Regions from separate parts of the Enterobacter sp. UPMP2061 genome, predicted to be linked through region 1. Evidence: predicted binding sites of a transcription regulator. Region 1 holds the regulator's gene; each other region holds the start of a gene.
What was found. Region 1 encodes LexA, which represses DNA repair genes until DNA is damaged. Its sites were predicted from a motif close to TNCTGTATGTACATACAGNA; they were not measured.
Positions count from the first base shown of each region.

Region 2: the regulator LexA is predicted to act here: its motif matches at 2,540-2,559, upstream of sbmC (DNA gyrase inhibitor SbmC).
Region 3: the regulator LexA is predicted to act here: its motif matches at 1,267-1,286, upstream of ACWKXX_RS03180 (DNA translocase FtsK 4TM domain-containing protein).

Region 1 covers NZ_JBSKJP010000013.1:72,851-79,874, forward strand. Annotated here, with positions in the region: gene dinF (MATE family efflux transporter DinF) at 1-1,318, opposite strand, end outside; gene lexA (transcriptional repressor LexA) at 1,382-1,990, opposite strand; gene ACWKXX_RS19405 (diacylglycerol kinase) at 2,099-2,467, opposite strand; gene plsB (glycerol-3-phosphate 1-O-acyltransferase PlsB) at 2,622-5,042, shown strand; gene ubiA (4-hydroxybenzoate octaprenyltransferase) at 5,135-6,001, opposite strand; gene ubiC (chorismate lyase) at 6,014-6,511, opposite strand; gene malM (maltose operon protein MalM) at 6,684-7,024, opposite strand, start outside.
Region 2 covers NZ_JBSKJP010000002.1:531,971-538,994, forward strand. Annotated here, with positions in the region: gene sbcB (exodeoxyribonuclease I) at 1-1,092, opposite strand, end outside; gene dacD (serine-type D-Ala-D-Ala carboxypeptidase DacD) at 1,284-2,456, shown strand; gene sbmC (DNA gyrase inhibitor SbmC) at 2,575-3,048, shown strand; gene ACWKXX_RS08045 (FUSC family protein) at 3,140-4,198, shown strand; gene ACWKXX_RS08050 (DUF496 family protein) at 4,346-4,681, shown strand; tRNA gene ACWKXX_RS08055 (tRNA-Asn) at 4,829-4,904, opposite strand; gene emmdR (multidrug efflux MATE transporter EmmdR) at 5,131-6,549, shown strand; tRNA gene ACWKXX_RS08065 (tRNA-Asn) at 6,653-6,728, shown strand; gene ACWKXX_RS08070 (AMP nucleosidase) at 6,860-7,024, opposite strand, start outside.
Region 3 covers NZ_JBSKJP010000001.1:665,556-672,579, reverse strand. Annotated here, with positions in the region: gene ACWKXX_RS03180 (DNA translocase FtsK 4TM domain-containing protein) at 1-1,189, opposite strand, end outside; gene lrp (leucine-responsive transcriptional regulator Lrp) at 1,325-1,819, opposite strand; gene trxB (thioredoxin-disulfide reductase) at 2,363-3,331, shown strand; gene cydD (heme ABC transporter permease/ATP-binding protein CydD) at 3,446-5,212, shown strand; gene cydC (heme ABC transporter ATP-binding protein/permease CydC) at 5,212-6,933, shown strand; gene aat (leucyl/phenylalanyl-tRNA--protein transferase) at 6,979-7,024, shown strand, end outside.

The DNA.
Region 1 (7,024 bases):
CTGGAAACCAGGTATTGTTTCGCCAGTGACGATGCCAGATAACGGCCAGCGAAAGGCCACGCAGTGAGAGAAACACCGCCAGCGCCAGCCACAGACCATGATTACCGAGATACGGCAGGGTCAGCAGCGTCAGGCCGAACCCCGCCGCCGCCACGGCCATGCTGTTGCGCATCTCCGCCCCTCGCGTCGCACCAATAAACATGCCGTCCAGCAAATAGCACCACACGCCCACCACCGGTAATACTACCTGCCAGAGGATGTAGCGATCGGCCAGCTCACGTAGCGCGGGCAACGAGGTGAGTAGCGCGACAATATGCCCACCAAAACAGGCGTACACCAGTGCAAAGACCAGCGCTACCAGGCCCGCCTGACGACAGGCAGCACGCCAGATCTCACGTAACTGGCCGCTTTCACGCGCGCCATAGGCCTGCCCTGAATGCGCCTCCACGGCGTAAGCAAAACCATCCAGCGCGTAAGCGGTAAAGGTCAGTAATGTCATAAGCACTGCGTTGACGGCAACGATCTCAGGCCCAAGACGCGCACCAAAAACGGTTAATGCACCAAAGCAGAGTTGCAGCAGAAGCGAACGGAGCATGATGTCGCGATTAAGCGCCAGCAGCTTTCGAATGTTGCCGCGCCAGGCCGATTTCAGCAGATCCAGGGTGATACCGCGCATCGCCAGCACGCGCCAGACCATCCCCAAACCGATCAGCAGCGTACCGTACTCGGCAATCGCCGTGGCCAGCGCCGCGCCCCGGACGTTCATGTGCAGCCCCATCACCAGCCAGAGATCGAGCACAATGTTAAGCAGGTTGCCCACCACCAGCAGGATCACCGGCGCGCGGGCGTACTGCACGCCCAGCAGCCAGCCCAGCAGGACCAGGTTTGCCAGTGAAGCGGGCGCGCTGAGCCAGCGAATTTCGAGGAACCGCCGGGCCTGTTCCAGTACGGCATCGCTGCCGCCTACAATATGGAGCGCAAGATCAATCAGCGGCGTACGCAACAGAACGATTAACGCGCCGGCACCGAATGCCAGAATGAGCGGCTGAACCAGCGCACGCGCCAGACGCAGGGGATCTTTTGCACCATACGCCTGGGCCGTCAGGCCTGTCGTACTCATGCGCAGAAAAAGCAGCAGCATAAAGAGGAAGCTGGTCGCCGTTGCGCCGATCGCGACGCCGCCAAGATAAATCGGCGAATCGAGATGCCCGATAACCGCCGTATCCACCAGCCCCAGCAGAGGAACGGTAATATTGGAAAAAATCATCGGTAGCGCAAGACGCCACAACGCCTTATCGGCAGAAGTTAGCAATGCCATGGAAATTACCGGAATCAGAAAACAGGCCAGGCTGTAGAGGAACTACAGCCTGTCAGGAAGAGATTACAGCCATTCACCGTTGCGGATAACGCCGACCGCCAGCCCTTCAATAGAGAAGCTCTGCTCGCGGAGATCTACCACAATCGGGGAGAATTCATTGTTTTCAGGCAGAAGCTGCACGGTATTGCCTTGTTTTTTCAGGCGCTTAACCGTCACTTCATCATCAATGCGCGCCACCACGACTTGCCCGTTACGCACATCCTGCGTTTTGTGTACCGCCAGCAGATCGCCATCCAGAATACCGATATCTTTCATGGACATTCCGCTAACGCGCAGCAGGAAATCGGCGCTCGGCTTGAACATGCCTGGGTCAACCTGATAGTGCCCTTCGATGTGCTGCTGCGCCAGCAGAGGTTCACCTGCGGCAACGCGGCCCACCAGTGGAATACCGCTCTCTTCTTCCACAAGCAGACGAATGCCGCGTGAGGCGCCGGAAACAATCTCAATCACGCCCTTACGCGCCAGCGCTTTAAGGTGCTCTTCGGCAGCATTAGGAGAACGGAAGCCCAGACGCTGCGCAATTTCTGCACGCGTGGGTGGCATACCCGTCTGGCCGATATGATCCCGAATGAGATCAAACACCTCTTGCTGCCTGGTCGTTAACGCTTTCATACCGCCCCCTGGGTGTATATACAGTTATGCTGTGAGTATATACAGTCAAAGGCGATTTTGGAACCAAAAACTGCACAAAAAACCAGGGACTTAATTATTCCTCGAGGCTCATCGGAAATGCGACCAAAGCAGCGTGACCCAGGTGATCGCCGCAGTGATAATCGCCAGCAGTACGGCAGCGGAACCCATGTCTTTCGCCCGGCCAGACAGTTCATGGAATTCCGACCCGATTCGATCAACTACGGCCTCAATAGCGCTATTCAGAATTTCCACTATCATCACCAGAAGGACAGATCCGATGAGCAGTACGCGGGTGATAGCATCAACATCAAGGAAGCAGGCGATGACAACGGCAACGATTGCGGCAACCGCTTCCTGGCGGAAAGCGGCTTCATTAACCCATGCCGCGCGGAAACCTTTCCATGAATAACCGGCAGCTTTAATGATTCGAGTTAACCCAGTGGTATTATTGGCCATTAAAAGAACCTTTTATGATAAATAGCGTCTGTAACTAAAGCCGCAGCGCGTTTTGCTGCAACCTGAAGTATGACGGGTAACAACAGAAATTTTGCGCGCTTTCTGTTATCCTTGCGCCGCAATTGCATTATTAACCAGAGGCTTTACATCGTTTATGTCCGGCTGGCCACGAATTTACTACAAATTACTTAATTTACCATTAAGCGTCCTGGTAAAAAGTAAGTCTATCCCAGCAGAACCTGCGCTGGAATTAGGGCTCGATACGTCGCGCCCTATTATGTACGTTTTGCCTTATAACTCGAAGGCAGACCTGCTGACGCTTCGCGCTCAATGTCTGGCGCACGATTTACCTGACCCGCTTGAACCGCTGGAAGTCGACGGTACGCTGCTGCCGCGCTACGTGTTCATCCATGGCGGGCCGCGCGTGTTCACCTATTACACGCCGAAAGAAGAGTCCATTAAGCTGTTCCATGATTACCTCGATCTGCACCGCAGCAACCCCGATCTGGACGTGCAGATGGTGCCGGTGTCGGTGATGTTTGGCCGTCGTCCGGGGCGCGAAAAAGGGGAAGAGAACCCGCCGCTGCGTATGCTCAACGGCATTCAGAAGTTCTTCGCCGTCTCCTGGCTGGGACGCGACAGCTTTGTCCGCTTCTCACCTTCCGTTTCACTGCGCCGCATGGCGGATGAACACGGCACTGACAAAATCATTGCGCAAAAGCTGGCGCGCGTTGCGCGTATGCACTTTGCACGTCAGCGTCTGGCGGCCGTTGGACCACGTCTCCCGGCACGTCAGGATCTGTTCAACAAGCTGCTGGCTTCCAAAGCGATTGCCCGTGCCGTAGAAGACGAAGCGCGCAGCAAGAAAATTTCGCACGAGAAAGCGCAGCAGAACGCGATAGCGCTGATGGAAGAGATCGCCGCGAATTTCTCCTACGAGATGATTCGCCTCTCTGACCGTATCCTTGGCTTCACGTGGAACCGCCTCTATCAGGGGATTAACGTCCACAACGCCGAGCGCGTACGTCAGTTAGCGCACGACGGCCACGAGATTGTCTATGTGCCCTGCCACCGCAGCCACATGGACTACCTGTTGCTCTCTTACGTGCTCTATCACCAGGGTCTGGTGCCGCCGCATATTGCTGCCGGTATCAACCTGAACTTCTGGCCAGCAGGCCCGATTTTCCGCCGTCTGGGTGCGTTCTTTATTCGTCGTACCTTCAAGGGTAACAAGCTTTACTCCACCGTCTTCAGGGAGTATCTGGGCGAGCTGTTCAGCCGCGGTTATTCCGTGGAGTACTTTGTTGAAGGCGGTCGCTCGCGTACCGGTCGTCTGCTCGATCCGAAGACCGGCACGCTGTCGATGACCATTCAGGCCATGCTGCGTGGCGGTACGCGTCCTATCACGCTGGTGCCTATTTACATCGGTTATGAACACGTGATGGAAGTGGGCACCTACGCGAAAGAGCTGCGCGGTGCGACCAAAGAGAAAGAGAGTCTGCCGCAGATGCTGCGTGGGCTGAGTAAACTGCGCAACCTCGGCCAGGGCTACGTGAACTTTGGTGAGCCCCTGCCGTTGATGACATATCTGAACCATCATGTTCCGGAGTGGCGCGAGTCTATCGATCCTATCGAAGCGGTACGTCCGGCCTGGCTGACGCCAACGGTCAACGGCATTGCATCCGAGCTGATGGTACGCATCAACAATGCTGGTGCGGCAAACGCCATGAACCTGTGTTGTACTGCGCTTCTGGCCTCCCGCCAGCGTTCACTGACCCGCGAACAGCTGACCGAGCAGATTGACTGCTACCTGGATATCATGCGCAACGTGCCGTATTCCGTTGATTCGACCGTGCCGTCTGCCACCGCCAGCGAGCTGATCGCTCACGCGTTGCAGATGAACAAGTTCGAAGTCGAGAAAGATACGATTGGTGACATCATCATTCTGCCGCGCGAGCAGGCCGTGCTGATGACCTACTACCGCAATAACATCACGCACATGCTGATGCTGCCGTCGCTGATGGCGGCCATTATTACCCAGCACCGCCGGATTTCGCGTCAGGAGCTGCTGCGCCATATTCAGGCCATCTACCCAATGCTGAAAGCGGAGCTGTTCCTGCGCTGGAGTAAGGATGAACTGGCGGCAGAGCTCGATAAAATGACGGCAGAGATGCATCGTCAGGGGCTGATTACCATCAGTGATGATGAACTGCATATCAATCCGTCACGTTCCCGTACCTTGCAGCTTCTGGCTTCCGGTGCGCGTGAGACGTTGCAGCGCTACGCCATTACCTTCTGGTTGCTGAGTGCAAATCCGTCCATCAACCGCGGTACGCTGGAAAAAGAGAGCCGGACGCTGGCCCAGCGCCTTTCCGTTCTGCATGGCATTAACGCCCCGGAATTCTTCGACAAAGCGGTATTCAGCTCCCTGGTGCTGACGCTGCGCGACGAAGGGTACATTAGCGATACGGGCGATGCCGAGCCGGAAGAGACGATGAAGGTTTACCAGATGCTGGCAGAGCTGATTACCGCGGATGTGCGTTTGACGATTGAGAGTTCGACGCAGGGCGAATGATGCTAAAGCCGGGTGGCGCTAACGCTTACCCGGCCTACATGTTCCGCTAAATCGTAGGCCGGGTAAGGCGAAGCCGCCACCCGGCTTTTTTATCACCAGTAACTCATCGCCAGGCCCAGAAACAGCACCAGCCCGACGTAGTTATTATTCAGAAACGCTTTAAAGCAGGCTTCACGCTCGCGCTTCGCGATCAGCTTCTGCTGATACGCAAACAGCAGCCCCGCCACCAGTACGGACCAGTAAAACTCCCAGTTCAGCCCGTTCAGGCGACCAATCGCCACCATCAGCGCCAGCACCGCCACCTGCAATATGCCGATGATAAGTTTGTCGTGACGACCAAACAGGATCGCCGTCGATTTGATGCCAATCTTGAGATCGTCATCGCGATCGACCATCGCGTATTGGGTATCGTACGCAACGGCCCAGAGAATATTCGCCAGGAACATCAGCCAGCAGCTGAGCGGAACGGACTCGCTGACCGCGGCAAACGCCATGGGAATCGACCAGCCAAATGCCGCACCCAATACCACCTGCGGCAGATGGGTGTATCGCTTCATGAACGGGTAAACCCAGGCCAGCGCCAGAGCAGCAACTGACAGCAGAATGGTCATGGTGTTAAGGGTTAACACCAGCATGAATGAGAGCAGCACCAGCACCACGAACAGAATGCGCGCCTCTTTCCCGGTCACCTGACCGCTCGGCAGAGGACGATTCGCGGTGCGCTTAACATGTCCATCAAATTTCCGGTCAGCATAGTCGTTAACCACACAGCCCGCAGCGCGCATCAGCCAGACGCCCGCCACAAACACCGCCAGGATCCACAGCGGCGGCACGCCCGGCGTGGCAACCCACAGCGCCCATAAGGTCGGCCACAGCAGCAGTAGCGCGCCAATGGGTTTATCAGTACGCATCAGGCGGTGATAGGCCAGCAGCTTATTCTGCGTCAGACTCCACTCCATTTTTTCTCCCTCTTAGTACAACGGCGATGCAGGCAAAAAGAGTTCCGTCAGTATTAACGGCTTGCCACTCAAACGAAGGCGGGAACGGCGCCCCCACAAATCGGCATCGCAACCAATTTCAATAAAATCACGGGTCAGTTCAGACGAGGTGAACAGATAGCGCCCCAGGGGCGTTTTGCCGAGGCGTTGCAATGCCAGCTCCGGCCCGGAAAGTGTAGACTCAGGAACCACCGTCCGCCCGGCAAGCCACGGCTCGCCATCGGCACACAGTAAAATTTCACGCAGCCAGTAGCGTTCTTCCTGCGGCAGCAGCGGCAGCTCGCTGGCAATCTCCGCAGGCGAGACAAACCCTTCCTGAATCATCGTCACCGTGACCGTTTTACCCTGTTGCTCAAAACGTTTTGTCATGGAATCTTCCAGCAGCAGCCAGTCCAGTTGCTCCGGGTCAAGCGCGGGTATTTGGTCGAAATAGCGTAGCGCACGCAGCTGCGTTAGCGCGGGGTGTGACATGCCAGACTCTCCGATACATAACGTAAAGGCATTGTATCGCAGATTGGCAAAATGAGGACGGACAAACCAAATTTAGCGATCACTATCGCAACAATGGTGCAACTTAGCCAAAAAAAGTGCGCCCGTGAAGGCGCACTAAACGACTAACAAAATCAGCACTGTGGGGAGACGGTTACCCCTTGCCTTTTACACTGCTGATAAAGGTGGAACGGGCAGTGGTTGAACCTAAACGCTCGGCTTCATCAAGCAGTTTCAGCGCTTTATCGACATCGCCGTTTTTAACCGCCTGCTTGATGGCGTTGTTAAAGTAAGTTTCAGTATCGTTAAGCACCGGCTCGGCTTTTTTCGCCGGGGCCGGAGCTGCGGCCGGTGCTGCGGCAGGCGCGGCATACACAGGCGCGGCAGTATTACCCACCGTTACCGGACCCGGGCCAGATGAGCCAAACAGCGGGCCTACGAGTACGCTGGAGGCGCTGTTGGTGGAGACTTTCAGCTTGATCAGACCATCGGTGG
Region 2 (7,024 bases), on a different contig from region 1:
CTCAGACGGCACGAACGGCTCTGCTTCGGCAAAAATGGCGACGACTTTCTCGCGCACATGCGGGTTGTCGCGCAGCACTTTCAGGTTATCGAGGCAGTGCTGACGGTTAATCCCCAGCCGGTCGGCGTCTTCCGGGCGCAGCGTGTTGGCCTGCGCCAGCACCGGGCACTTATTGATGTGCACCAGTTTTACCGGTACGGCTGGCAGGTCACCCAGCGCCTCTTTCGGCGTATAGAGCCGTTCACGTAAGGTGTCGCTGTCGAGCTCAAGCAGCGGGGAGATATCTCCGGCGAGATCCACCATGATGACGGCGTTACGGTTGTCCGGATGCCAGGCAAGCGGCGCCACCCAGCTTGTATTCCCGCGCCACGCACCGAACATCCCTGAAATATGCACCAGCGGTTTCATCTGCGGCACGTCAATTAGCGTCATCAGCTTTTGCTTGCTGCGATGGCTCAACAGATACTCAAACAGGCGCGGCTGCGCGGTTTTTACAAGTTTCGCCATAGCGATGGTCGCGTAAACGTCTGCCATCGCGTCGTGGGCGTTGCTGTGCTCAATGCCGTTGGCCCGCGTCAGGTGCTCGAGCCTGAAGCTCGGCAAGCCGTCGTCGTTCTCCGGCCAGTTAATCCCCTCCGGGCGCAGCGCATAGCAGGCGCGCATGATATCCAGCAAATCCCAGCGTGAATTACGGTTCTGCCAGCTCCAGGCATACGGATCGTAGAAGTTGCGGTAGAAGATATTGCGCGTCACTTCATCGTCAAAACGGATGTTGTTGTAACCCACCACGCAGGTATTGGGCACCGTGAACAGGTCGTGGATGCGACGGGCAAATTCTGCTTCGCTAACGCCTTTATCCCGCGCTTCCTGAGGCGTGATGCCCGTCACCATTACCGCGCCCGGCTGCGGCAGATAGTCATCGGCGGGCTTACAGTAAAACACCTCGGGTTCGCCGATGACGTTAAATTCGTCATCGGTTCGGATAGCCGCAAACTGCGCCGGTCGGTCCAGCGCCGGATGGGTGCCAAAGGTTTCGTAATCGTGGAACAAAAAAGTCGGGCGCGCGGCAGAGTCAGACACCAGTAATCTCATCCTGTTAAAAATTGACGTCTCTATGGTAAACGATTGGGGTGAGCAGTCCGAATAAAAAGCACCGTCAGGCAAGAAATTTGCGAGATTTGTTCCGAAAAAATCTGCGTGCTGTCACATTTTTTTGCAATTAAGGCAGGTAACGACATCAGAACTCCCGTAAAAAGGTCATCGATTTTTACTGACCTGAGGATATACCGTTGAAACGCCGTCTGTTTATTGCTGTTTCTTTACTCGCTTCGAGTATTTCATCCGCGCTGGCTGCCGAGCCGCTGGATTTTTCACCTCAGCCGCCTGCCATCCAGGCTGGCTCCTGGGTATTGATGGATTACACCACGGGTCAAATCTTAACGGCGGGCAACGAACATCAGCAGCGTAATCCGGCGAGCCTGACCAAACTGATGACGGGGTACGTTGTCGATCGTGCCATTGATAGCCACCGCATCAGCCCCGATGACATTGTGACGGTCGGACGTGACGCATGGGCAAAAGGCAATCCGGTCTTTGACGGTTCGTCGCTGATGTTTCTGAAGGAGGGCGATCGGGTTTCCGTGCGCGATCTCAGCCGCGGCCTGATTGTTGATTCCGGCAATGACGCCTGCGTGGCGCTGGCGGATCACGTGGCGGGCGGTCAGCCGCAGTTCGTCAGGATGATGAATGACTACGTTGAAAAACTGAACCTGCGCGATACCCACTTCGAAACCGTACACGGGCTGGATGCACCGGGCCAGCACAGCTCCGCTTACGATCTCGCCGTGCTTTCTCGGGCCATCATTCACGGCGAGCCTGAGTTCTATCACATGTACAGCGAAAAGAGCCTGACCTGGAACGGCATCACCCAGCAGAACCGCAACGGCCTGCTGTGGGATAAGACCATGAACGTGGATGGCCTGAAAACGGGTCACACCTCGGGCGCGGGCTTTAACCTGATTGCCTCCGCGGTGGACGGTCAGCGTCGACTGATTGCGGTGGTGATGGGGGCTGACAGCCCGAAAGGACGTGAAGATCAGGCGCGCAAGCTGCTGCACTGGGGACAGCAAAATTTTGATACGGTGCAGATCCTGCATAACGGTAAAAAAGTGGGAACCGAGCGCATCTGGTACGGCGATAAAGAGCAGATCGCGCTGGGCACGGATCAGGACTTCTGGCTGGCATTACCCAAATCGGAAGTGCCAAACATCAAGGCGAAATACGTGATGGATAAAAAAGAGCTGGAAGCGCCGATCGCCGCGCATCAGCGGGTAGGGGAGATCCAGCTGTACGATCGTGACAAGGTGGTAGCGCACTGGCCATTGGTTACGCTGGAAAGCGTTGAAAAGGGCGGCCTTTTCTCCCGCCTCGGCGATTATCTGCATCATAAACTCTGACCTTTTTGGGCAGACTGGCAGTGTTGCGAGTCTGCTCACATAATAAACACTCCTGGTTTGCCGATAATCTCGATTCTGCTTTACAGTGTATATATATACAGTAATAAACGGAGGCAGCATGGACTACAGCATCAGGCAGCAACAGAAACGTACGATCGCTGGCTTTCATCTCGTGGGGCCGTGGGAAAAGACGGTCAAGCAGGGATTTGAACAGCTGGTCATGTGGGTAGACGGGCGTCATATTCAGCCGCAGGAGTGGGTGGCCGTTTATTATGACAATCCGGATGACGTGCCGGCAGAAAAGCTCCGCTGCGTTACCGCCGTAACGGTAACGGACGATTTCACTATCCCTGAGAACAGCGAAGGGGTGATGATGACCGAAATTGCTGCCGGAGAGTATGCGATTGCCGCCGCGCGCGTCGAAAATCATGATTTCGCCACTCCATGGTATCAGTTCTTCAACTCCCTGCTGGAAGACAACAAATTCCAGATCGCGGCAAAACCCTGCTTCGAACGTTATCTTAACGATGGCAATGCTGACGGCTACTGGGATATTGAGATGTTTGTACCGGTAGAGCACAAAGTGGGATAATCCTGCGGAATGCAGGGTTTTTCAGCCGGGCGCGATCCATCCGGCTGAAAACACAGTACAATTGTGGTTTGCCGTAGAGCTGGAGACGGGTGTGCGCCCCGACAAGTCATTAACCCCTTTTGAAATTCGGTTATACAAACATTATCGCGTGGTGCACGGTTGCCGCATTGCGCTGGCGTTTGTGTTGACCTTCGTACTGGTTCGTCTGCTGGATATCCCGGAAGGGACGTGGCCGCTGATCACGCTGGTGGTGGTGATGGGGCCGATCTCATTCTGGGGGAACGTGGTCCCGCGCGCTTTCGAACGCATAGGCGGCACCGTTTTAGGCTCAGCGCTTGGGCTTATCGCCCTGAAGCTGGAGCTGATTTCGTTTCCGGTCATGTTGCTGTGGTGCGCGGTGGCGATGTTTCTTTGTGGATGGCTGGCCCTCGGCAAGAAACCGTATCAGGCGCTGCTGATTGGCATTACGCTCGCGGTTGTGGTCGGCGCACCGGCGGGCGATATGACCACCGCATTGTGGCGAAGCGGGGACGTGATCCTTGGCTCGTTGCTCGCCATGCTGTTTACCGGCATCTGGCCGCAGCGCGCCTTCCTGCACTGGCGCATTCAGATGGCAAACTACGTCACGGCATTTAACCGGGTCTACCAGGCCGGGTTTTCGCCGAATCTGATTGAGCGCCCGCGGCTGGAAAAGCACCTGCAAAAAATCCTCAATGATGTGGTCAAAATGCGCGGGTTGATTACCCCGGCAAGCAAAGAAACCCATATCCAGAAAGCCATTTTTGAAGCTATTCAGACGGTCAGCCGTAATCTGGTCTGTATGCTTGAACTGCAAATCAATGCCCACTGGGCCTCACGCCCCAGCCATCTTCTGATGCTCAACGCGCATACGCTGAAAGAGACGCAGCAGATGACGCAACAAACCCTGCTGACCATCGCCCATGCGCTATATGAAGGTAACCCACAGCCGATACGGGCGAACAGCGAGCGGCTGAACGAAATCGTCGCCGAGCTCAAACAGCTGATGAATGAGCGCCAGGGCGACAATGTGGCGGAAACGCCCATCCATGGCTATGTCTGGCTGAGTATGGAGCTGGCGCGACAGCTGGAGTTGTTATCGCAGCTGATTTGCCGGGCGCTGCGCAAATAAAAAGCGTATGTGATGCCTGCTGCTTCGATTCAGCAACAATTAGGGTTATGATGGTTTTAAACGATATACTCATTGTCATTCGCAGCCGCTGTCTGTTAAAACGGTTGCTTTAAAGAATCCGAATCTCACATTATCAGGGGTATAAAAATGGAAACTACCAAGCCTTCGTTCCAGGATGTTCTGGAGTTCGTCCGCCTGTTCCGCCGCAAAAACAAGCTACAGCGCGAAATCCAGGACGTAGAGAAGAAGATCCGTGACAACCAGAAACGTGTCCTGCTGCTGGACAACCTGAGCGACTACATCAAGCCTGGCATGAGCGTTGAAGCTATTCAGGGCATCATCGCCAGCATGAAGAGCGATTATGAAGATCGCGTTGATGACTACATCATCAAAAACGCTGAGCTGTCCAAAGAGCGTCGCGACATCTCCAAGAAGCTGAAAGTGATGGGCGAAATCAAAAACGTCGACGCGAAAGGCGAGTAATCGCACACTCTGTTGCCCGGTGGCGCTGCGCTTACCGGGCCTTCAGGACTGTTATCACGTAGGTCGGGTAAGGCGAAGCCGCCACCCGACAATTTTACCGAACGCAGAAAAGCAAAAAGCCTGCTCTAAAAGCAGGCTTTTTAAATTTGGCTCCTCTGACTGGACTCGAACCAGTGACATACGGATTAACAGTCCGCCGTTCTACCGACTGAACTACAGAGGAATCGTTGTGGAGGCTTATCTTAGCGGCGAAAAAACTTTTGTCAAACCTGATCTCAGGCAAAAGCGTTTGTTTGATGATTCTGTCGTCATTTTGTTGTAAATCCAAACATAATTTTATGGAAAATACTTTGCAGGATACGCATTTCTGCCCCATCATTTGAAATGGAGTTTCAACTTTCTCGCTAAGGTCCATTTTGAACGTCACCGCACCCCTACGCCAGGCGATTATGCGCACGCCCTGGTATGCAAAACGTAAGAGTTATCGAGTTCTCTTCTGGCGTGAAATCACCCCCCTTGCTGTGCCTATTTTCCTGGAGAATACCTGCGTCCTGTTGATGGGTGTGCTGAGCACCTTTCTGGTGAGCTGGCTCGGTAAAGAAGCCATGGCCGGGGTAGGGCTGGCGGACAGTTTCAATATGGTGGTGATGTCCTTCTTTGCCGCTATCGATCTCGGTACGACGGTGGTGGTGGCGTTTAGCCTGGGCAAGCTCGATCCGAAGCGTGCCCGCGAAGCGGCCAGACAGTCGCTGATGATCATGACCCTCTTTTCGATCATCCTTGCGGCGGTTATCCATTATTACGGCAAAGAAATCATCGATTTTGTCGCGGGAGAAGCGACCAGTGAAGTGAAGGATCTGGCTCTCACCTACCTGGAAATGACGGTGCTGAGTTATCCGGCGGCTGCCATCGCGCTGATTGGTAGCGGTGCGCTTCGTGGTGCAGGGAATACCAAAATTCCGCTGCTGATCAACGGCGGCATGAACATCCTGAATATCATTATCAGCAGCGTTTTGATTTACGGCGTCTTTTCCTGGGAGGGGCTGGGCTTTGTCGGCGCGGGTTTAGGGCTGACCATTTCCCGCTATATTGGTGCGGCGGCGATAATTGGCGTACTGATGGCGGGAATTACGCCATCGCTGCGCCTGACGCTGAAAAGCTATTTCCGTCCGCTTAACTTCGCCATTATCTGGGAAGTGATGGGGATTGGGATCCCGGCCAGCATCGAATCCGTGTTGTTTAACGGTGGGAAACTGCTGACGCAGATGTTTGTTGCCGGGATGGGAACAGACGTCATCGCCGGCAACTTTATTGCCTTCTCCATCGCCTCGCTCATTAACCTGCCGGGAAACGCGCTGGGGTCGGCGTCGACGATCATTACCGGCAGACGTCTCGGAAAGGGGCAGATAGGGCAGGCGGAACGGCAACTTCGGCACGTCTTCTGGCTTTCAACCATTGGGCTGACGGCGATTGCGTGGGGAACTGCGCCTTTTGCCGGGCTGATGGCCTCGTTTTATACGCATGAAAATGACGTGAAAGAGGTCGTGAAGGTGCTCATTTGGCTCAACGCGGCGTTTATGCCAATTTGGGCCGCGTCCTGGGTACTTCCTGCGGGGCTGAAAGGGGCGCGCGATGCCCGGTTTGCGATGTGGGTCTCCATGCTCGGCATGTGGGGCTGTCGCGTCGTGGCGGGCTACACGCTGGGGGTAATGTTAGGTATGGGCGTTGTCGGCGTCTGGCTGGGGATGTTCCTTGACTGGGCCGTGCGCGGCGCGCTGTTCTACTGGCGCATGGTGAGCGGGCGCTGGCTGTGGAAATATCCGCGGAAAAAACCGGAGCAGGAGGTTTCGGAAACGGCAAGTGCCTGACAAATGTGCGAAGTGGAGAATAAATCGGCAAACGATTGAAAATCTGCATTCACCCTTTGACATCCTCAGGGCGCATCGATAATATGCGCCCCGTTCACACGATTCCTCTGTAGTTCAGTCGGTAGAACGGCGGACTGTTAATCCGTATGTCACTGGTTCGAGTCCAGTCAGAGGAGCCAAATTTAAAAAGCCTGCTTTTAAAGCAGGCTTTTTGCTTTTCTGCGTTCGTGAAATTGTCGGGTGGCGCTCCGCTTACCCGACCTACGGAATCCCAGGCCGGGTGAGTGGTGTGCGTGATGTGTCCTTGTTATCAGCGGAACGGTGGCTCATTAAAGGTGCGCAGCTTGCGGGAATGCAGTTTGTCGCCCTCTGCACGCAGTAAATCGATGGCGCGAATACCAATCTGAAGATGCTCTGAGATCGCCCCTTCGTAAAAACGGTTCGCCTGGCCCGGCAGTTTGATCTCGCCGTGCAG
Region 3 (7,024 bases), on a different contig from region 1:
TGGCAGGCTCAGGCGGCTGATACGGTTGCTGCCACTGTTCCTGCTGCACAGGAATATAGCTTTCAGGCTCCGGCGCAATGGTCGGTTCAGGCGTATGGACACCTGGCGCAGTCTGCCAGTCCACCTGCGGTTGCTGGATCGCGGACTCCGGTGCAGGAACAGGCGAGGACGGCATCACGGCTTCAACAGGCGCAACATGGGCCTGCGCAGCCGTCGTTGCGGCAGCAGCAGCGGCTACCGGTTCAGTCACGGAATGACCATGCAACAGCGGATCGTATTCGTCATACTCACCCGGCGTAGCTCGATGACCAGAGAACAAAACATCATCAGGATCGACGGCCGCGCCGCGATACTCAATCTGCTCCTCTTCATCCATACGTTTGCCGGAGAAAAGCGCGGCATCCGTTTTACGGCCTAACGGGTTAGCGAATTTTTCAGCAACGCGCTGGCGGCGCGCCAGAGCACCGCGCAGAATACGGGCACGGCGGGATTCACGACGCTGCACAGGTGCCTCGTCTTCCTCTTCGTACTCATCTTCATATTCATCTTCATCGACCCACGTATCGTCACGACGGGTGCGATTGCTGGCAAACGTCAGCAGAGTCAGAATAAAGCTGCCGATTTTTTCGGCAATGCTCACCCAGGACCAGCCGGTAAACAGCGTCAGGCCCGCTGCCCAGATACAAAGCAGCGCCAGCGTGCCGCCGCTGCTGTGAAGCATCGGTTGCAGCGCGGAGCTCAACAGGCTGCCAATCACCCCGCCTGAGGCGAAGTACCAGATGTCATCGGCGTTGATCGCCGCCAGTCCGCAGGAGGTGAGGATCAGCGCCAGGGCGCCAATCAGGCGCAGCGAAACGGCAAAATAATCGATGTAGTCATCGTTCTGTCGATGACGCCAGGCAAACCAGCATCCGCCAATAATGATGACGGGAAGGGTATAGGCCATCACACCGAAAATGAAGAAGAGCGTGTCCGCAAGCCAGGCACCGGGAACGCCGCCTAAATTATGGATAGGCTCATGCCATGCGGTTTGCGACCAGCTGGGATCTGAGGGGTTGAAACTGAGTAAGGCAGCCATCAGCCAGACGGCAAAAAGGGCAATAACAATCAGTAACGCCTCAAGGAGACGACGTCCGCTGCTTAGCTTAGATAATGTGACTTCTTTGTCTTCAGTGTATTCCTGGCTCAAGAAAGGCTCTCCAGGTATCAGGCATGTCCTGCCTGTGTGCTAAAACGGACAACAGCGCCGGGACTCCCCGGCACTGTTGCTGTATGGATTAACAGGAGTGTAATCAAACTACACTGATTTTGCACCTGTTCCGTGTTAGCGCGTCTTAATAACCAGACGATTGCTCTGTTTGACCTCTTCCATCACCACATAAGTACGGGTGTCGTTCACGCCTGGCAGACGCAGCAGGGTTTCACCCAGCAGCTTACGGTAGGCGGACATATCAGGCACACGGGTTTTCAACAGGTAGTCAAAATCACCGGAAACCAGATGACACTCTTGAATTTCTTCAAGTTTTTGTACAGCGGCGTTAAATTGCTCAAACACATCTGGTGCACCACGATTCAGAGTAATCTCAACAAATACCAGAAGTGAGGCATCCAGATAATGCGGGTTCAGCAGAGCCGTATAGCCCTGAATAAAACCCTGTCTTTCCAGTCGACGCACACGCTCAAGGCACGGCGTCGGGGAAAGTCCCACACGTTTTGAAAGCTCGACGTTGGAAATACGCCCATCCTTTTGCAATTCATTAAGAATGTTACGATCGATACGGTCGAGATCTTTGCCAGGGCGCTTCTTGCTATCTACCATTATTATTGTCTCTCTGTATTCCTTCCCTACTCCTGCCTGGACCCTGTGCACATCACTGTTCAGAGCCTGGACCCGTTATTCATCACATCGCCTGGTTATGTATTAGACGCGATGTAGATTCGGGTTCTGCGGTAAGAAGACCGTTGCCCGAAAGCAGTCACAGACATCACGTATGGCGTCTGTCCACACCATGCGTAGATTTCACTGACCCGGTAAAAATGGCATTTCCGTGCATGTCTATGCGGCATGCAGTTCGTGCGTCTTTTTTTCTTCCTTGAATGTTTTCGCAAAAGCGCAGGGGATTGTCAAAGCAAAACATCGATTTTTAGTACAACATGCCGGATATTCATTACGGAGGGGTATTAATCCTCATTTTATTGCCTTATAAACGCGCGGTTTTCAGTAGCAGAAGTGATGTGACCGCCTCTGACCCATAGGGCGCGTCTATTGCATATATCGAAAGCAAAACTCTCCTGCTCTTTTTTTACGGCAACAAATTCCCTACAATCCAGCCCATTGCCTGCCAACAACAATGGGGATCTCATGGGCACGACCAAACACAGTAAGCTGCTAATCCTTGGTTCTGGACCTGCGGGATATACCGCAGCGGTCTATGCTGCACGCGCTAACCTGCAACCGGTACTGATCACCGGGATGGAAAAAGGCGGTCAGCTGACCACCACCACGGAAGTGGAAAACTGGCCTGGCGACCCGAACGACCTGACCGGGCCGCTGCTGATGGAGCGCATGCACGAGCATGCCGCCAAATTCGAAACCGAAATCCTGTTCGACCACATCAATAAAGTGGATTTGCAGAACCGTCCGTTCCGCCTGACGGGTGACAGCGGCGAATACACCTGCGATGCGCTGATCATCGCCACAGGCGCCTCTGCCCGTTACCTTGGTCTGCCATCTGAAGAAGCGTTCAAAGGCCGAGGCGTATCTGCCTGCGCGACCTGCGACGGTTTCTTCTATCGCAACCAGAAAGTCGCCGTGATCGGCGGCGGTAACACCGCAGTGGAAGAAGCGCTGTATCTGGCAAATATTGCCTCAGAAGTACACCTGATTCACCGTCGCGACACCTTCCGCGCGGAGAAGATCCTGATTAAACGCCTGATGGACAAAGTGGCGAGCGGCAACATTGTGCTGCATACCAACCGTACGCTGGAAGAAGTGACTGGCGATCAGATGGGCGTGGCGGGACTGCGTATCCGTGATACCCAGAACACCGATAACGTCGAAACGCTGGAAGTGGCGGGCCTGTTTGTGGCAATCGGTCACAGCCCGAACACGGCTATCTTTGAAGGCCAGCTGGAGCTGGAGAACGGCTACATCAAAGTGCAGTCTGGCATTCACGGCAACGCCACCCAGACCAGCGTTCCGGGTGTCTTCGCAGCTGGCGACGTGATGGACCATATTTATCGTCAGGCGATCACCTCTGCGGGCACCGGTTGTATGGCCGCGCTGGACGCAGAACGCTACCTGGACGGGCTGGCTGAACAAGGCAAATAATCTTTACAAGTCAGTAACAAACGTAAATAAAGGCGGCCACTGGTCGCCTTTATTTTTGCTCGCGTGTAACATGCAGAGGTCTAATTTCTTATAACGTCACCTGCAAAGTACGCAATGGAAAAAACCCGTCAACAAGAGTTAACCCGCTGGCTGAAACAGCAAAGCGTTCTGTCCCGCCGCTGGCTTATGATTTCCCGCGTTCTGGGATTCATCAGCGGTCTGTTGATTGTTGCCCAGGCATGGCTGCTGGCCCGCATTCTCAACCATATGATCATGGAGAACATCCCGCGCGAAGCGCTGCTGTTGCCGTTTATCGTTCTGGTGCTGGTTTTCGTTCTGCGTGCGTGGGTGGTCTGGCTGCGCGAGCGGGTTGGGTTCCACGCCGGGCAGCACATCCGCTATGAGATTCGCCGCAAGGTGCTCGATCGGCTTTCGGAAGCCGGGCCTGCGTGGATCCAGGGTAAGCCAGCCGGCAGCTGGGCGACGCTGATCCTTGAGCAAATCGACGATATGCACGATTACTACGCGCGTTATCTTCCCCAGATGGCGCTGGCGGTGTTTGTGCCCCTGATGATTGTTATCGCCATCTTCCCTGTTAACTGGGTGGCGGCGTTGATCCTGCTAGGCACCGCCCCGCTCATCCCGCTGTTTATGGCGATGGTCGGCATGGGCGCGGCAGATGCTAACCGTCGTAACTTCCTGGCGTTGGGTCGGTTGAGCGGTCATTTCCTGGACCGTCTGCGCGGAATGGAAACCCTGCGGATCTTCGGTCGTGGTGAAGCGGAAACCGAAAACATTCGCCTGGCGTCGCAGGATTTCCGTCAGCGCACCATGGAAGTGTTGCGCATGGCCTTTCTCTCTTCTGGCGTGCTCGAATTTTTCACCTCCCTGTCGATTGCGCTGGTGGCGGTTTACTTTGGCTTCTCCTACCTCGGCGCGCTGGACTTTGGCCACTACGGTACGGCGGTCACGCTTTCCGCCGGGTTCCTGGCGCTGATCCTGGCCCCGGAATTTTTCCAGCCGCTTCGCGATCTCGGCACCTTTTACCATGCCAAAGCGCAGGCGGTGGGTGCTGCCGACAGCCTGAAAACCTTCATGGAAACGCCGCTGGCGAATCCAGAGCGTGGTGAGGTAACGCTGAACACGAACGATCCGGTGACCATTGAAGCACAGGATTTTTCTGTTCTGTCGCCTGAAGGCAAAGTGCTGGCCGGTCCGCTGAACTTTACCCTGCCTGCCGGGCAACGTGTGGTGCTGGTGGGTACCAGCGGCTCAGGTAAAAGCTCATTGTTGAATGCGCTGTCAGGTTTTATGGCGTACACCGGATCGCTGCGTATCAATAAAACGGAGCTGCGCGAGCTCGATCCTGATGCCTGGCGTAAACAGCTGAGTTGGGTGGGGCAAAACCCTCAGCTGCCAGCTCCGACGCTGCGCGAGAATGTGCTGCTGGCACGCCCGGATGCGCGTGAAGATGAGCTGCAATCGGTCCTCGACCGCGCCTGGGTCAGCGAGTTTCTGCCGCTGCTTGCGCAGGGTGTCGATACCGTCATTGGCGATCAGTCTGCCGGGCTGTCAGTTGGCCAGGCACAGCGCGTCGCGGTCGCCCGTGCGCTGCTGAATCCCTCTTCGCTAATGCTGCTGGACGAACCTGCGGCCAGCCTGGACGCTCACAGCGAGCAGCGCGTGATGGATGCGCTTAACGCAGCCTCACGCCAGCAAACCACCATGATGGTGACTCACCAGCTGGAAGGTATTGCCGACTGGGATCAGATCTGGGTGATGGAAAACGGACACATTGTTGAACAAGGCGATTACGCCGCGCTTGTTGCCGCGCAGGGGCCGTTTGCGACCCTGCTGGCGAACCGTCAGGAGGATATCTGATGCGCGCCCTGCTTCCGTATCTTGCACTGTATAAACGCCACAAATGGATGCTGACGCTCGGGATCGTGCTGGCGATCGTTACTCTGCTGGCCAGCATCGGTCTGCTTACGCTTTCCGGCTGGTTCCTCTCCGCGTCTGCGGCCGCAGGCTTTGCCGGGCTGTACAGCTTTAACTACATGCTGCCTGCCGCCGGGGTGCGCGGCACGGCGATTACGCGAACTGCCGGACGCTACTTCGAACGTCTGGTCAGCCACGACGCGACCTTCCGCGTGCTGCAACACCTGCGTATTTACACCTTCAGCAAACTGCTGCCCCTCTCCCCTGCCGGGCTGGCACGTTTTCGACAGGGCGAATTACTCAACCGCGTGGTCGCAGATGTGGATACGCTGGATCACCTCTATCTGCGCGTCATTTCACCTATGGTGGGCGCGTTTGTAGTGATTGTCGTGGTCACGCTGGCGTTGAGTTTCCTGGATGTTCCCATCGCACTGACGCTCGGCGGCATCATGCTGATGACGCTGATTATTCTGCCGCCCCTGTTTTATCGTGCAGGTAAAACCACCGGGGAAAACCTGACGCGCCTGCGAGGGGAATATCGCCAGCAGCTCACCGCCTGGTTGCAGGGACAGGCCGAGCTCACCCTTTTTGGCGCCAGCAAACGGTACCGCGCCCGCATGGAAAATACGGAGCTGAACTGGCATGAAGCCCAGCGGCGCCAGTCTGAACTGACCGCGTTCTCCCAGGCGCTGATGATGTTAATTGGTGGGATTGCCGTCATCGCCATGCTCTGGATGGCCTCCGGTGGCGTGGGCGGTAACGCGCAGCCTGGCCCGCTGATTGCGCTGTTTGTTTTCTGTGCCCTGGCAGCCTTTGAAGCCTTAGCCCCGGTCACGGGCGCTTTTCAGCATCTCGGCCAGGTGATTGCCTCTGCGCTACGCATTACGGATATTGCCGAGCAGGAGCCGGAAGTGAAGTTCAGCGCGGGTCAAACCGCTGTGCCAGAGCAGGTCGCGCTGACGCTCAGCAATGTCACTTTCGCCTACGACAAGCAGGCGCAAAACGCGCTGGAAGACATCACCCTTTCTGTTGATGCCGGGCAGCGCATTGCGATCCTTGGCCGTACGGGATGTGGGAAATCGACACTTCTGCAACTTCTCACGCGCGCGTGGGACCCACAGCAGGGCGAGATTCTGTTTAACGACGTTCCGCTGTCTGGTTTTAGCGAAGCGGCCTTGCGTAAAACGGTCAGCGTCGTGCCCCAGCGGGTGCATCTGTTCAGCGCTACGCTGCGCGATAATCTTCTTCTGGCGGCACCAGACGCCTCCGACGATACGCTGCGGGCAATGCTGGAGCAGGTTGGGCTGCACAAGCTGCTTGAAGACGACGGGTTGAACAGCTGGCTGGGTGAAGGGGGTCGACAGCTTTCCGGCGGCGAACTGCGTCGTCTGGCCATTGCGCGTGCGCTGCTGCACGATGCGCCGCTGATGCTGCTGGATGAACCGACAGAAGGACTGGATGCCACGACAGAGAGCCAAATCCTTGATTTACTGGCGAATGTGATGAAAGGTAAAACCGTGCTGATGGTCACGCACCGTCTGCGCGGGCTGGTGAATTTCGATCAGATAATTGTGATGGACAACGGACACATAATTGAGCAAGGTAGTCACGCAGAGCTGCTGGCAAAACAGGGTCGCTACTACCAGTTTAAACAGCGCCTGTAGACTATATTTGTAGCGTCCTCTCTCGCGTACTGGAGTTCTGTTGTCATGCGCCTGGTGCAGCTTTCTCGCCATAATATTGCGTTCCCTTCAC